3 regions of the Fructilactobacillus fructivorans genome follow, and region 2 is predicted to be linked to each of the others. Evidence: predicted binding sites of a transcription regulator. Region 2 holds the regulator's gene; each other region holds the start of a gene.
What was found. Region 2 encodes LexA, which represses DNA repair genes until DNA is damaged. Its sites were predicted from a motif close to CNAACANNTGTTNG; they were not measured.
Positions count from the first base shown of each region.

Region 1: recA (recombinase RecA) is a predicted target of LexA. The motif match lies at 2,213-2,226, and genes of this name have one in related genera.
Region 3: LfDm3_RS00480 (Y-family DNA polymerase) is a predicted target of LexA. The motif match lies at 2,864-2,877, and genes of this name have one in related genera.

Region 1 covers NZ_JOJZ01000009.1:349,389-354,608, reverse strand. The annotation lists gene LfDm3_RS02200 (oleate hydratase) at 1-1,674, opposite strand, end outside; gene LfDm3_RS02195 (hypothetical protein) at 1,914-2,147, shown strand; gene recA (recombinase RecA) at 2,253-3,392, shown strand; gene LfDm3_RS02185 (nuclease-related domain-containing protein) at 3,459-4,754, opposite strand; gene LfDm3_RS02180 (cytosine permease) at 4,886-5,220, opposite strand, start outside.
Region 2 covers NZ_JOJZ01000021.1:1,194-6,413, reverse strand. The annotation lists gene citX (citrate lyase holo-[acyl-carrier protein] synthase) at 1-54, shown strand, start outside; gene citG (triphosphoribosyl-dephospho-CoA synthase CitG) at 47-931, shown strand; gene LfDm3_RS05320 (hydroxymethylglutaryl-CoA synthase) at 977-2,161, shown strand; gene lexA (transcriptional repressor LexA) at 2,173-2,808, opposite strand; gene LfDm3_RS05310 (DUF896 domain-containing protein) at 2,957-3,208, shown strand; gene LfDm3_RS05305 (YneF family protein) at 3,278-3,496, shown strand; gene LfDm3_RS05300 (lysophospholipid acyltransferase family protein) at 3,509-4,153, opposite strand; gene LfDm3_RS05295 (tRNA1(Val) (adenine(37)-N6)-methyltransferase) at 4,250-4,990, shown strand; gene LfDm3_RS05290 (GIY-YIG nuclease family protein) at 4,980-5,220, shown strand, end outside.
Region 3 covers NZ_JOJZ01000007.1:77,703-82,922, reverse strand. The annotation lists gene LfDm3_RS00500 (hypothetical protein) at 181-450, opposite strand; gene pnuC (nicotinamide riboside transporter PnuC) at 744-1,508, shown strand; gene LfDm3_RS00490 (DNA/RNA non-specific endonuclease) at 1,552-2,334, opposite strand; gene LfDm3_RS00485 (sunset domain-containing protein) at 2,331-2,777, opposite strand; gene LfDm3_RS00480 (Y-family DNA polymerase) at 2,891-4,189, shown strand; gene LfDm3_RS00475 (hypothetical protein) at 4,182-4,496, shown strand; gene LfDm3_RS00470 (hypothetical protein) at 4,513-4,875, shown strand; gene LfDm3_RS00465 (VOC family protein) at 4,974-5,220, shown strand, end outside.

The DNA of each region.
Region 1 (5,220 bases), on a different contig from region 2:
GGCCTTAGCCATGACCTTTGGATTCTTATCAAATCGTGGGTTATCTACAAGATTCGACATTGGAACGCCCGCAAAGTGATAGGCAGCCACTTCACCAGAACGAACGGCACTTTGTTCAGTGAAAACCATCTGATACGGCTGGTCAACAAATTCACCAGTGAAGGCTAAGTTTGTTGAGTGTTCTGGGATGACTTTTGGACGATCAATCTTAGCCCGGTTGTTAAACAATGCCGAAGCGTATGGCATGTATACCGGAACCGAGTTGACGATCGAATCCATGATTTCTTTTTCTTTATCCCGGATATTAACGGGACCTGGATCAACCTTTGAAAGTTGACCGATCAACTCTTGAACCATTTCTTTTCCGGTCATCTTGATGTATTGCTTGTCAACGAATTCCCCGCGACGATATGGATACAAGAAGTAGCCCCAAAGGACCGTCTCATTTGGTTTCTGGTCAGTGAAGTGAGGTTGGTGATGAACCACGATTGACATTCTTACGTCTTTTTGACCTAATGGAGTGATTGGACTCGTTGATAAGAAGGAGTTCAAGGCATTCCCAGGAAGTTGCGTGGTGATCCGAGTAATTTCGTTTAGGAACGTGTGATCCTTGGTGGTTACAGTGAAACTACTCCAACCACTAGCATTGCGGTCGGCAAAGAATTTGTCAGGATTTCCCAAATTGTAGAAGTGGTCAGTGGCTTTCTTCCACAAACTTGAAGCAGCACCATAGTCGGTATTTTCACCTGATGGAGTGTTGAAGTCCCCAAGGGTGGCAGAATCAGTAATGGAACCATTCGTGAAGAAGACCGCGGTATCATCATCAACGTCAACGTGTTCCTTTTGACCGGTGTCAACGTTCTCCATTTCTAAGCCCTTAACGGTAATTTCTTCGTTCATTGGAGTTTCTTTGAAGTCCCAGTCATCAACTCGTCGATTCAAGACGAACGTTACGCCTTGCTTCTTCAAGTAATTAATTAATGGTAACATCAAACTTTCATACTGATTGTAACGAGTTCGGTTAACTCCAACTAGCGTGTTGATTTGGGTAAATTCGTAGATCATTTGGTGCATATAACGTCTAAGTTCCTGGGCTGAACTTTGAGTTCGGAAGGCAAAGGTAGTTTCCCACATGTACCAGAAATTCGTTTGAAACATGTGAGGATCATCTTTGAAGTAATCAGCGATTGAGACGTTATCAAGTTCGGTCTCCTTATCGTCTGGCATCATGATCAACTTAGTTAATAAGATTCGATCCTTGTTGTTAAAACCCATCTTAGCGGAATTAATAATGCCCTTTTCGCCCTCCATCAAACGCGCTTTATCGTAGGTCCGATGCTTAGCATCAAAGTCCCGCGTGTCTTCAGCGGCGGTCATGCCCTCTTCAGTGGCTGAAGGAACTCGACTTAACAGATCCATTAAATCAACGTAAGTACGGTAATTTAACATTCTTCCACCACGGGCTACAAAGCCAGTCTGGTCCGAAGTTTCGTGATTACGGTTCCAGTATTCGTTACCGGTTACGTCAGTTTTGGCACCATCGTTTGCGCCATGGTCATCTAATGAATAGAAAGTAATGTCTTTTCCATCCCAGTGACCCTCTTGAATCAGGTAAACGGCAGCGGCCATGTTAGAAATCCCGGCACCGATCATAATTGCTTTTTTCTTAGTCATATTAACCCTCCTAGATTTAAATCCAGATTAAGCATTCATTTCTATGTTAGTGATTTCACATATGCTTACAACTACATTATACCGTACAAAAAAGTCCGTATGTAACTTATCAAATTGATTTAATAATTTATTTAACTAATGTTCCGATGTGGTAAACAGTCATTCAACATGGCAGTCCACTAATAGATAATTAAGGGGTCAATCTGGTACAATATAATAGTAGAAAGGTGGTAATTACTATGTCAGAAACAGTATTTTTCAATCCCGGAGACTCCCTTGGTAACTTTCATGACTACAACGATGCAGTTCGTTCTGCCCAGCTCTATCGTGATAAGCAAATCGAGTCCAAAAACGTCGTAGTAGTTCATGGCAAAGATAAAAAATCATTCGATATTTTCCTTTCGGATAACGCTCAATCAAACGATAAGAATAACGATCAAACTTCACCATATTATGTCAATAAACGAATCTAATTGATTGATTTGATTTAATTGGAAATTACGTAGTTATTAGTGTACAATTGATTATATCAAGTAACCAAACGTATGTTCGCAATTATGTAAAAGGAAAGGAATTTTATGGCAAATTCTAAGAACAGTGCAGACGGGCGTCAAATCGAGCTCGACAAAGCACTTAGCAAGATTAAGAAAGAATTTGGGACTGGTGCTATTATGCGCATGGGTGAATCACCTAACCAGAACGTGGATTCCATCTCAACCGGTATTTTATCATTAGATATCGCCCTTGGAATCGGTGGTTTCCCGCGTGGTCGTGTAGTTGAGATTTTCGGTGCCGAGTCATCTGGTAAGACTACCATTGCCCTTCAAACCGTTGCTGCTTTGCAACAGGCTGGTGGAACCGCCGCATATATCGATGCTGAAAACGCAATGGATCCTGAATACGCCAAAAGTCTTGGTGTTAACATTGATAGTCTTCTGTTATCACAACCAGGAACTGGTGAAGAAGGACTTCAGATTGCCGATGCCTTGGTTCAATCCGGGGCCATTGACCTCATCGTTGTCGATTCAGTTGCAGCTCTTGTTCCTAAGTCTGAAATTGAGGGTGACATTGGTGACTCTCACGTTGGTTTGCAGGCTCGTTTAATGTCACAGGCCCTTCGAAAGTTGGCTTCTAGTATCAATAAGACTAACACGGTGGTCATCTTCATTAACCAACTAAGAGAAAAAGTTGGTGTGATGTTTGGTAACCCTGAAACCACACCTGGTGGTCGTGCCCTTAAGTTCTACTCAAGTGTTCGACTTCGTGTTAGTTCCGGTAAGCAATCAAAAGAAGGCCAAGATGTCGTTGGCCGAGAAACCAAGATTAAGGTTGTCAAGAACAAGGTGGCTCCGCCATTTAAGACCGTTGATACCCTGATGAGTTTCGGTAAGGGAATTGAGCCAATTGCCGACATGGTCAACTTAGCCGTTGACAAGGACATCGTTGACAAATCTGGATCATGGTACTCATACGGTGAGGAACGTTTAGGACAGGGTCTAAACAAGACCGTGGCCAACCTACGTGACAAACCCGAGATGGTCGAAGAAATTAAGCAAAAAGTCAGAGAAGCATATGGCATCGCCAATGATGAAGAATCAAAGAACGATGACAGTGGTGAAGATTCCAAATCCACCAAGTCCTCTGACGATAAGGCAACTACTAAGAAAGCAACAAAGACAAGTACCAAGAAAGATAGTGGAACTAAATTAGACGTTTAGTCTTAAACGAAAAACGCTTAACCATGAAAATCATGGTTAGGCGTTTTTTTATACGATAAAAACTACTTATCTAATACTTTGACCAATGTCATGGATAAACCGTAAACATCTTTCGACCAAGGGTAGATTTGGGATCAGTTCTTCGTTAAAGATATAATGATTCCGATTCTGTTCTGAAACTTGACTGGCAGTTATTATGTGGACTATCTGAGCAACTTCGTTAGGATTAAAACAGATTGGATACTCTAACAACCTCTCACTAAGCTCCGATACATTAAAAATCGTGTCCCGATGGCTTAACACCCGACAATTATCATTCGCATTAACAATCAATGAATGAACGTTATTCATTATTTCCCCACTCTCTCCATCCATTGATAAATTATCATTTAATAAGTTTCCAATGGCTTTTTTATGATCCAGGATTTGTTGAGCTACGTTAACAAAGTGCGTTTCTTTATCATATTTGTCCCTTCCAATTAAGTAACCACTTTGGGTCTCTTCGATGTACCTAGACGTCGTCCAATTTTTAACTTCAAAGATAAATATTCCTCTTTGGGAAATCAAAATTACATCTTGTTGATTCCTATTCGTATGACCAGCACCATAATCATTCCATACGTTACTATTAGAAATCACGTCTCCAAGACCATTGACCGCATTTGCGACCCGATTTTCACCGTCATTACCCACTGTGATTTTACTGTATTCTTCCTTTAAATCACTCAGGTGTTCGCTAAACTCATCAATGGCGGCAAAGTTGTCATAAATATTCTCATTGTAATTGTTCTTAATCTTTTTCACATTATAGTAGTATTCATGAGTCAGATAAATTAGTCGATTAACTATTTCCATCTCATCATCATAGTTGATATTGAACTGATCATTAACTAATCGAAGTTGTCTCATCATAAGATCGCTATAATCTTCATTTGACAATTTTCGTCTCACAATCGCATTTTGGGCAATAGCGGGAAATTCATTTAATTCATCTAAATTTATTCCATATTCATTTAGCTTTTTAGTAAAATTCGGTTTCTTGCTTCTTCTGACAAGAAAATCATCAATTAGACTTGCAAGCCAACGTAAAAGAAAAAATGCCACCCCAGCGGCAATCAGGCTCCCCCAAAATCCATCAGTTGGTAATAGCCTAAAGAAGACAAAAATCCCAATCATTAAAAATAACACTTGGAGACAATCGTACGGGTCAAACCAAACGCCAAGAAGCAAAAATCCACCCCACAATAAAAAAGAAAATAAGAAATTTCCAAGGATCCCAGCCCCTGAGAAACAATTAAGTATAAAGAATGCGAGACAAATAATGGTTGCTAAAACCATCCAAATCTTATGATATCCGTCCATGATTTTCTCCTAGAAGAATGATTTATTACTAAAGTACTAACATAATATTATAAACCCTTTAATATCAATTAATTACCACAAAAAATACCCATTCACTAAAAAAAGTGAATGGGTATTTTTTCTATTTCTATTTAAGCTTTTCGCATTAATTTACTACCGACATAGTAAACGATCGCAACCACAATCATGGAAATGAAGGTCGCACCAACCGTCGCCTTAACAATCGGCAACAGGTTCAAACCAATGTAGAGTACCACTCCAATGGCGATACATGCCATCGCAAACCAGTTAATGCCACCCTTGTACCAGTACTTTCCAGTAGGAGTTGCCAAGGCTTTCAAATCATATTTTCCGTCTGATAAACCAAAGTAATCAACTACCAGAATGGCAATGATAGGACCAAGGAACATCCCAGTATAATTCAAGAATGCCGTGAACGCATCCAAGAAACTGCCATTAATCAGTG
Region 2 (5,220 bases):
GATCTTCAAAAAAAGATCAGCGAGATATATTTTAAGGACGCAAAAAATGAATGATGGTGTGTTGGGACTCCCAATTGTACATGACGAGAAAGTGACGGTTGTAAATGATGCCATTGAATCAATGTTGTATGAAGTGGTTACTAATCCGAAGCCGGGATTAGTTGATCCAGTCTCTCATCATTCTCATCCAGACATGGATGTTTTTACTTTTATTGATAGCACCGTTACCATGAGACCGTACTTTGAAATGGCATTTAAGCGGGGACAGACTTTCGTTGATAATGATTTAAGACAATTACTTGGGTTGATTCGACCTGATGGAATGGACGCAGAAAAAACGATGTTCCGCGTTACTGATGGTGTCAATACACATAAAGGTGCAATCTTTGTGATGGGCATTATGTCAGCGGCTCTGGGATATCTTTCGCAAACAAAGAAGCATTCACTAGGGGATCTTATTAGAACCGAAAAGAAGATGACGGGTGGACTGATTCACTCCGACTTTGCCGATGTGAAAAGCAAATCGAGTAAAGAATTAACCGCAGGAGAACGTCAATTTTTAAAGTATGGTAAAACTGGCATTCGTGGGGAAGCCGAAGAGGGCTTTCCCACTGTAATTAATGATGGAATGCCAACACTTCTTAACTCTAAGGGAGACAAGAATGAAATCATTTTAACGACTTTGCTAAACATTGTTGCCCATAGTGAGGACAGCAATTTAATTAAGCGAGCTGGTTCTCCTAAGATTGTTGACCTGGTTCATCAGGACGTTAACTTGATTTTGGGTGATAGCGATCTTTCGGACCCAAAAGCCAAAGAGAAGCTTAAAAAAATGTGTCAAGAGTTTGACGATCAGAATTTAAGCTTAGGTGGATCGGCAGATTTGTTAATCTTGACCATCTTTTTGGGGAAGATAACCGGTAATTTTTAATTATAAGTGTCGTTGATTAAATTAAATTTAAATGGAGTGGTCAAAATGAAAGTTGGAATTGATAAGATTGGTTTTTATACTCCCGGTTATTATATTGATATGGTAGATTTGGCCAATGCTCGTAATGAAGATCCGAATAAATATTTAATTGGAATTGGACAAACCCAACAGGCTGTGATTCCTCCCACTCAAGACTCTGTGACTTTAGCTGCTAACGCGGCGGCACAGATCATCGATCAGGAAAATAAAGATAAAATTGATCTAATTATTTTTGGTTCCGAGAGTGGGATCGATAATTCTAAGTCAGGAGCAATCTACATTCAAAATCTGCTGGGATTAAGCGCACACGCTCGGGCATTTGAAATTAAGCAGGCTTGTTATGGGGCTACTGCCGGACTTCAGATGGCAAAGGACTATGTTCATTTACACCCAGGGAAACAAGCGTTAGTGATTGGATCAGATATTGCTCGATATGGGATTAAAACGGCTGGTGAGGTTACACAAGGTGGGGGAGCAGTGGCAATGACGATTGCTTCTAATCCGGATGTAATGGCTTTAAGTGATGATAGTAGCGTTTATTCTCAAGATATCATGGATTTTTGGCGTCCAGTTGGTAAAACAGAAGCGCTTGTTGATGGACATTATTCAAATGATATTTATGAGAAGTTCTTTAATGAAACAATTCATGATTATTTAAAGCATCATGATCTGTCCTTTGATGATTTAAAAGCAATTGTTTTTCACTTGCCATACACTAAGATGGGTTTGAAAGGACTTCGTCAGATCCTACCCGAAGTTACGGTTGAAAAGCAAAAATCATTGCTAGATGAATTTGAGGCAAGCCGGATTTATAGTAAGCGAGTTGGAAACTTATACACTGGGTCGCTCTATCTGAGTTTACTTTCACTCTTAGACAATTCATCAGATTTAAAAGTTGGGGATCAAATTGGTGTATTTAGTTACGGCTCTGGAGCTCAAGGAGAGTTTTATACCGGAATTCTCCAAGATCATTTTAGAAATCCCAAGCGAAAAACTTTGATAAACAAAATGCTAGATAGCAGAGAAAAATTGTCCATCAAGGAATATGAAACGGTGTTTAATAGTTTGCCAAGCATAACCGCTAATGATTATGAATTAAGTATTGATGACGATCATGCTCAATTTGTTTTTGGTGGGGTTAAGTCCAACAAACGTCAGTATTTGAAGCAAGAAAAAACCCATTCACATTAATGTGAATGGGTTTATTTAATTCCGATTCGGTATAATCCGACGACTTTACCTAAGATTGTGACATTTTTTAGGATGATTGGTGCCATTTCATCGTTCTCAGGCTGAAGTCGGAAATGATCACTTTCTTTAAAGAATCGCTTACAGGTCGCTTCATTATCTTCATTCATAGCAATTACAATATCACCGTTTTCAGCAATATTTTGACGTTTGACAATGACTTGATCACCATCAAGGATGCCAATATTAATCATACTGGTTCCGCTAATTGTCAGCATGAATAATGAATCTGAACTGCGTTGAAGCTCGGAAGGAATCGGAAAGTAGTCTGTGGCATCCTGGACTGCCAAGATTGGTTCACCAGCAGCTACGGTCCCGAGTAGGGGCATCTCATCTGGTTCTGCCTGTTGGGAAACGCCTAAGTAGTTCATTCCCTCAGAAGTTACTTCAAGTGCCCGTGGCTTGGTAGGATCCTTAATAAGGTAACCCTTCTTTTCTAATCGGGCTAGATGTCCATGAACCGTTGACGTTGATGAGAGGCCGACTTGTTCTCCAATTTCGCGAACGGTTGGTGGATATCCTTGATCGCGGACTTGTTTCCAAATGTACTCTAGGATATCGTGTTGTTTTGTTTGTGATGCTTGTGACATAAGGCACCTCGGAGTCTTTTCGTAGTTTTTTTAGTCAAAATAAGCATACCATAAAAAAGCCGCTTTGCAAACGTTTGTTCGTGTACAAATCCTTGTTTTCACGCTTTATTTCATGATATTATAATTGTAAGTGAAAGGAGCGATTAAGATGACTGAAGACAAAGAATTAGAGAAACTTATTCCAAGAATTAACGAATTATCCAAAAAGTCAAAGCAAGAAGGCTTATCTGAAGACGAAAAAGAAGAACAAAATAAACTTAGAAAAGAATATTTAGAGCGTTTTAAAGCTAATTTTAAGAGTCAGATTGAGATGACTAAAGTCTACGATAAAAAGGGAAATGAAATTACCTCAGATAAGGTGAAGGATTCACAACGTAAGAAAAATCTAAGAGACGATTAATTCGAATCTTTTCAAAGCACAGTTAATTGTGTAAAATAACATTGAAAGGTTCGAAGGGAGGTCCACGATTTGTCTACATGGATTTGGATATTAATAGTAATCTTGGCTTTACTAGCTGGTGCCTTGATTGGTTTCTTTGGTGCTCGTAAGTACATGGAAAAGTATTTGAAGGACAATCCTCCAATCAACCAGGATCAACTTAAAGCAATGATGCTTCAGATGGGTCAGAAGCCATCACAAAAGAAGCTTAACCAAATGATGAATGCTATGAAACATCATCAAAACTAAAAAAACGTCGAATTATTTCGACGTTTTTTTATTATGCGGTTTTGACTCATCGACATAAACGTAATTAGGATTGACTTCATTATCAAGTTGATCAAAAGCCGTCTGCATTTGTTTTTCAACTAACTTCTGATTATTGTTATCCAATTTTTCAGCTTTACTGATGTAAATGGGATTGCCAAAGTTAATGGAGACTTTTTGACGTTTAAAAACTTCTTTTAAAGTAAGCGGTCCTTGATAGACAACGGGGACAAGTGGAACTCCGGCTAATTGAGCAATTAAGGCCGCCCCTCCTTTAAGTTTCTTTGAATGTCTGGTTCCTGATGGGAACATCATTAACGATAAATTAGTTTTTCTCAAAGCTTTTACCGGAATCTTGATTGCTGAGATACCTGGATTAGCCCGATCGACTGAAAAAACATTAACGTGGCGTAAAAACCAACCTAACATGGGATTTTTAAATAATTCTTTTTTGGCCATAAAGCACAACTGTTTTGGACGAATGACGGTGGCAATGAGAATCATATCGAACCAGCTTCGGTGAGGTGCGATTAAGACGTAGTTACCCTTTGGTAGCCGATTCTTGTGCATCACGTTCATTGGTCCGTTAACGATTCTTAATAGGAATTGTCCAACCGTAAATAAAAATGAGTACCACAAAAGATTTCTAGCTCCTTTTTTAAGATGTATAATTTAATAGTATATTATTGATGGTGAAACTGACAAGCTAAATTTAAGAAATGAGTGGTGGCAGTGGTGAAATTAAAGGGCGATGAACGGATTGATCAGTTATATAGTCAAGACATCAAAATTATTCAAAGTCCTAGCGTTTTTTCCTTTTCTTTAGATGCTGTAATGCTGGCAAATTTTGCTGAACCGAAGATAAGTAAGAACAGTCTCCTAGTGGATTTGTGTGCTGGAAATGGAGCGGTGGGGCTTTTTTTAAGTCATAAGACTCATGGCAAAATTGCAGAGGTAGAGATTCAACCGAAGCTAAGTGATATGGCTAATCGAAGTGTACTGCTTAATGGATTGGAAGACCAAGTGACCGTTTATAACGATGATTTAAGTCAGGCATCCCAAATCTTTGGGAAAGATTCGGTGGATGTGGTGACCGTTAACCCGCCATACTTTTCAAATCTTTCTACCAGTAAAAAGAATCCCAACGAGTACCTAGCCATTGCAAGACATGAAATTAAAACTGATCTTAGGAGTGTCATCCAAACCAGTAGTGATCTTTTAAAGACGGGTGGGAAACTATACATGGTTTATCGCCCTGATCGACTTCATGAATTAATGAACGTAATGACGCATTTTAGACTGGCCATTAAGCGTATCCAATTTATTTATCCTAAGGTTGACCGAAAATCGAATATGATGCTGGTTTCGGCCATTAAAGATGGAAAAGAAACTGGTCTTAACATTGATTATCCGATCACTGTATATCAGAATGGTGAATACTCGAAAGAAGTTAAGAAGATGTTATATGGTGAATAAAAATTATTATATGTATGTTTTGCTTTGTAGTGATGGAACTTTTTATGGTGGTTTTACCAATAATGTATATCGGAGACTAGCTGTGCATCAGGCAGGTAAGGGTGCCAAGTATACTAAGACGAGGCGACCATTAAAGTTACTGTATTTTGAAGAGTTTGCTGATAAAAGTACGGCTTTAAAGGCTGAATATGCGTTTAAACACCAAAGCAGGAGTAAGAAAGAAACTTTTT
Region 3 (5,220 bases), on a different contig from region 2:
AGTAAGCAGTAGGAGTGGAAAGTCTTAGTTGATGTGAATGTTGAGAATGCAACAGAAATTTATTACCTCTCTAATCTACACTTTATATTTAATCACACTTTACGAATTTTTACCAGCGAATTCTCATAATTATGAAGCTTATTCGCTAAAGAAGTACTACTTAAAAAGTAGTACTTCTTTTTATTTTGGAATTGCCATGAAAATAACTTTACTATTTGATGGGAACGAATTCTTCTCCCCAAAGTTATCAAAAGAAATACTTTCCCCGGGAGTTCCCAGTTCATGATGAGGATCTTTCGTAATGGTTAGAAGGTGTTCGTGATCACGATCAATATCGTCAAGGGTAGCAGCGTCTAATCTGACTTCTTCACCTGAAGGCATTTTAACGGTAATTTTTCTGAGGTCATGAATTCCATCAGCTTTGATTGAGAATGGGACGTTTATTAACATGATTATTCCTCCTTTGGACTTCAATATCCATTATACATATTTATCACTTACTTTTACAACATCTTTTATGTTTATCAGTGGTACATTTTTTTAAATTAGTAACTATTTAAATCTTTAATCATTTCATTAATTTGGATTGAATGGAAAAGAATCTTAATTAAAAAAAACTGAAATTTTTTATAGGCCAGTAACTCGCAAATTTGTAGAATTCATCGTTTTTCGTTGATTTGTCTCAAAGTGATGAATGTGTGATGATAATAATGAATTCAAATTTTGAGGAAGGATGATTATTTATGTCAGGGAAAAACAATATTGCTGCTTATGACATACTAAAGCCAAGTTGGTATGTTAATCAGATGAAGGGGTGGAGTTTTACTAGCTATTTGTTACTTCTGTTTGGTTTAGGAGTAATTGCTGGATCAACCGTTACACAGCCAATTACGTTTATTGCAATTATGACCATGTTAGCTGGAATGCTTGGATTTACCACCACTATTTCTATTACCAATACTAAACCACTAAACGGAATTTTTGGTTTAGTCAGTGCTTTGATTTATATTTACGTTGCTTTTACCGCTAAGAATTACAATGATATTATTCTACAGACTACATACATTGTACTTTTAGATATTCCGGTTTTGCTAATTCCTAGTTGGGCTACTAACGTTGACAAACACATCAAGAAATTAACTATTAAGGGTAATCTTAAGAAAACACTGATGAATTGGGGGTTGACAGCGCTATTCTTTGTTGTAGTATTAGGAGTTTTATATGCTTGGGAACATGGATATAGTGATAGTCCACGACCATTTGTAGATAGCTTTGCTGCAACAATTGGAATTACAGGAGCTCTTTTAACTACTTTGAGATTTCGTGATACTTATTATTTCTGGCTTGCTCAAGGGATATTCTCAATTATTCTATGGGGAATTACTGCTTATCAAGGTGGAGCAAATTGGACGTTATTCTTAACCTACATTTTGTATCTATTCAATGACCTTCTAAGTTTCTTTGATAAGAACATTGCATGGTTCCATACCAAAACGGTTAATAGCTGATAGATAACGTAAAAAGACGATGACTAAATGTCATCGTCTTTTTTTATCCCTTAGTACTATATCCATTTTGATAGTCAATATTATATCCAGGTTCAACGTTAAAGATGTAGACGTTAAAGTGAATTTGGTTATTTCCAACTGATTGGGCTCTCATTTGGACTCCGCGACTTACTAGTTCGTTGCCACGATAAATTGGAGTTACTTGGTATCTAACATAGTTATTTCGGTTTTGCTTTAAGTAGGTAGCAATGTCATCTTCGTGATAAAGCATTAGTGGAGCGTTAAGGGTTCTGGTTCCCGTGATCAAGTTTTTAGGATTATTGTTTTCACCGCAGAGCTGATAACCAATTAAATGACTCCGATTATAAAGCCAGCCATTATTAATTCGCTTGTTATGCCACCCGGTTGGATTGAAAGTAAGTGGTTCTCGTTTTTTAGTTGGCATTGTTTTTATATTCAACATGCCATTGGCATCGGTAGCACGATTAAGGTGATCAAGATTGTTAAACCTTAGCCAGGGACTTTTATGATTTAATTCTGAAGGAGCAAAATGAGGATTATTATGATCAACTTCGACTTCCTGATTTCCATCATAGTTTAGGTCACTTAGCTTTAGATTGGATGAGTTCTTTAACTGATAATGAAGTTTTTTGAGTTTTGCCTTTTTGGTATCAACCTGACGTTGTAAATTGTTCACGTTCTTTTGAAGTTGCTGAGTATTTTGACTGGAGTTGGCTGAATGATTATGAGCTGATTGGGACTGTTGTGAGCATCCAGTCATCAGTAAACTGACTAACGTAATGGGGATAATGAGGAACTTTTTCATCGTTTAGCCTCCCGGTATCCAGCAGCCTGTGCATCCGCTACAGAGTTAAAATAAACCGCGTTTTTACTTTTCATCTGATAATTGTTTTGACTCGGAAGATGGTAAACATGAGAGTTGCGATTTCCAATGATTTTTTGATTGTTATTGGTATCAGTTTTATCTTCAGAGTTTTGAACTACCCTTGCAGAAGTAGGGTCCTTTTTAGGATGCGATGAAACCAGTTGTTGATTAGAGACTGGCTTAATTGTGACGTGTTTTTGATTTAAATCATCTTGTGCTTGATTAATTTGTTGGGATAGTTGTTGGCTCTGTTTGGTAAGTGATTTTTCTTGAGCAATTAGTTCTGATTGATTGGAACCAGAAGCAAGCGAAATTTCGGTTGGAATAGTCAACAATAAAATGGTGCATCCAGCCGTTAGTGCGATTTTCTTAAATTTATTCATTACTTTCATTCCTTATTTTTTTAATAATTCAAGAGTATCATAAAAATTTTATTTACATTACCAATAAAAGATAGTAATATTTAATACGAACAGGTGTTCGAGTAGGTGATATTTTGGATTATGATGAAGAACCTCACGGAGTTTATTTTTTTATTGATAACAAATCATTTTATGCCAGCTGTGAAAGTGTGAAGCGAGGGCTTAACCCACTTCGTTCTATATTAGTGGTGATGTCGGAACAGGCTAATACTAACGGTGGATTAATTTTGGCGGCATCTCCAATGGCCAAAAAGTTATTTGGAATTAGTAACGTTAGCAGGCAACGTGATCTACCTAATGATCCTAGGCTTTTGATTGTTCCGCCACGAATGAATTTGTACATTAAGAAGAACTTGCAGATTAATGATATTTTTACTGAATTTACTGATGAAAATAACATTTTGCCGTATTCAATTGACGAATCATTACTTGATATGACTCATACATGGCATTTATTTGGCAACAGTTTAAGAAATGTTGCACTTAAAATCCAAGAGGAAGTTAGAAGTCGCTTAGGATTATATACCACGGTTGGAATTGGCGATAATCCTGTTCAAGCCAAAATTGCGTTGGACGTTTATGCCAAACATGATTCCGATTTAGTGGGCGAAATCCACTATAAAGATGTTCCAAACAAAATTTGGAACATTCAAAAATTAACGAGCGTGTGGGGAATTGGGAAAAGAACCGCAGCTAACTTAAATCACCTTGGAATTTATAATATGAATGATTTGGCTCACGCTAATCCATATTTGATTAAGGAGAAGATGGGAATCATTGGATTGCAATTATTTGCTACAGCGTGGGGAATTGATCGAAGTAATTTAAGACAGCCCATGCATACCAAAGATAAAAGTTATAGTAACTCACAGGTTCTCCCAAAAGACTATACAAGCCGAAGTGAGATCGAAATAGTTATTAAAGAGGTTGCGAGTCAAGTTGCTTCTAGGATTCGTAATCACCATTTGCAAACGGGATGTATCACATTGTTTATTGGTTTTTCCTTTGCAACGAAGCAAGTAACTGGTAGCAGTGGGTTTTCTCAATCAATGAAGATTAATCCGACTGATGATAGTTATGAACTTGGTCGTGATTTGACTGAATTATTTGAGAGAAATTGGAATGGCGAGATGATTCGCAATATTGGGGTAGAATATGGTCATTTATCACCTAAAGTAGGTGAACAACTCGACTTATTTAGAGATAATCAAAGGACTATCAAACAAAATGTGTTAAACAAAACTGGCGATCAAATTCGGAAACAATTTGGAAATGCCGCTTTATTAAACGCGAATAGTTTGTGTAACGGTGCTACCGCGATTTCTAGGTCAAATCTGGTAGGAGGACATAATGGAGGCAATTCCTATGAATAGTGATGTAACCTTGGCAGGAAACGAAATCTTAGCCAATATTGATCATTTATTTTTACGCGTTCCAAGGACCCGCTACTGGATGATGATTGTTAATAATGTTTTTGATTATGAGTATGATTGGTTTTTAAGTTCTAAGAAAAAGTACCAACAGGAGCGATCACAACCGCTTTATGTTATTTCGAATTATGACTTGGAATTTTTGGAGGCAATCGTTAATTACGTAGGCAAACGTAATTTATTAACTACTTATTATCGTAATTTTGGGAACTTAGTTTGGCCAACGGCACAAAGAAAAATTCAAAGTTAGAGTTAGGAGAACCATCATGAATGAAAAAGCTGTTCAGAATTTTTTTAAATTTGATTATCATGATCGTGGTATTAAAAAATGGCAGGGCTATTTTTTATCAGACCATACCAGCAAATTAAGTAAGTTAAGGAAGCAAAAAGCAGAACAACATCGTAGAAAATTAGATGATCAAATGGATCGTTCAGAAATTGATGAGGTGCTGCAAAAGTCATTTGCTAGTCGTCTTAAGGTGGAACTCCAATATGCTTACTACGATAAGAAGGAATTAAAAATTGAACAAATCATCGGTACGATGAAGGGTTACTATAAAAATTTAGTCATCGTAGGTGATCAAATCCTTAGATGGGATGAAATTGTAAGTGCCAAATTAATAAAATAAACTAATAGTATGACTTTATTAATTATCGTTAATGTCTTACAATGTAGTTGTTAGAGATTTCACATAAAGTGAAAAAATATATCATAAGGAGAATTATTATGGCACTTAGTGACTACTTCACAGGTATCCAACACGTTGGAATTCCTGCCAAAGATTTAGATGAAACAATCGATTTTTACAAGAAATTAGGCTTTGATAAAGCTGGCCAATTTATGTATCAAGGAAATCGTTGTGCTTTCATGAAGTATGGTAATTTGATGATTGAAACATGGGAAGGCGATCCAGTTGCTGATAAAGACGGTGCTATTAACCATATTTCATTAAATACCACTGATGCTGATGCAG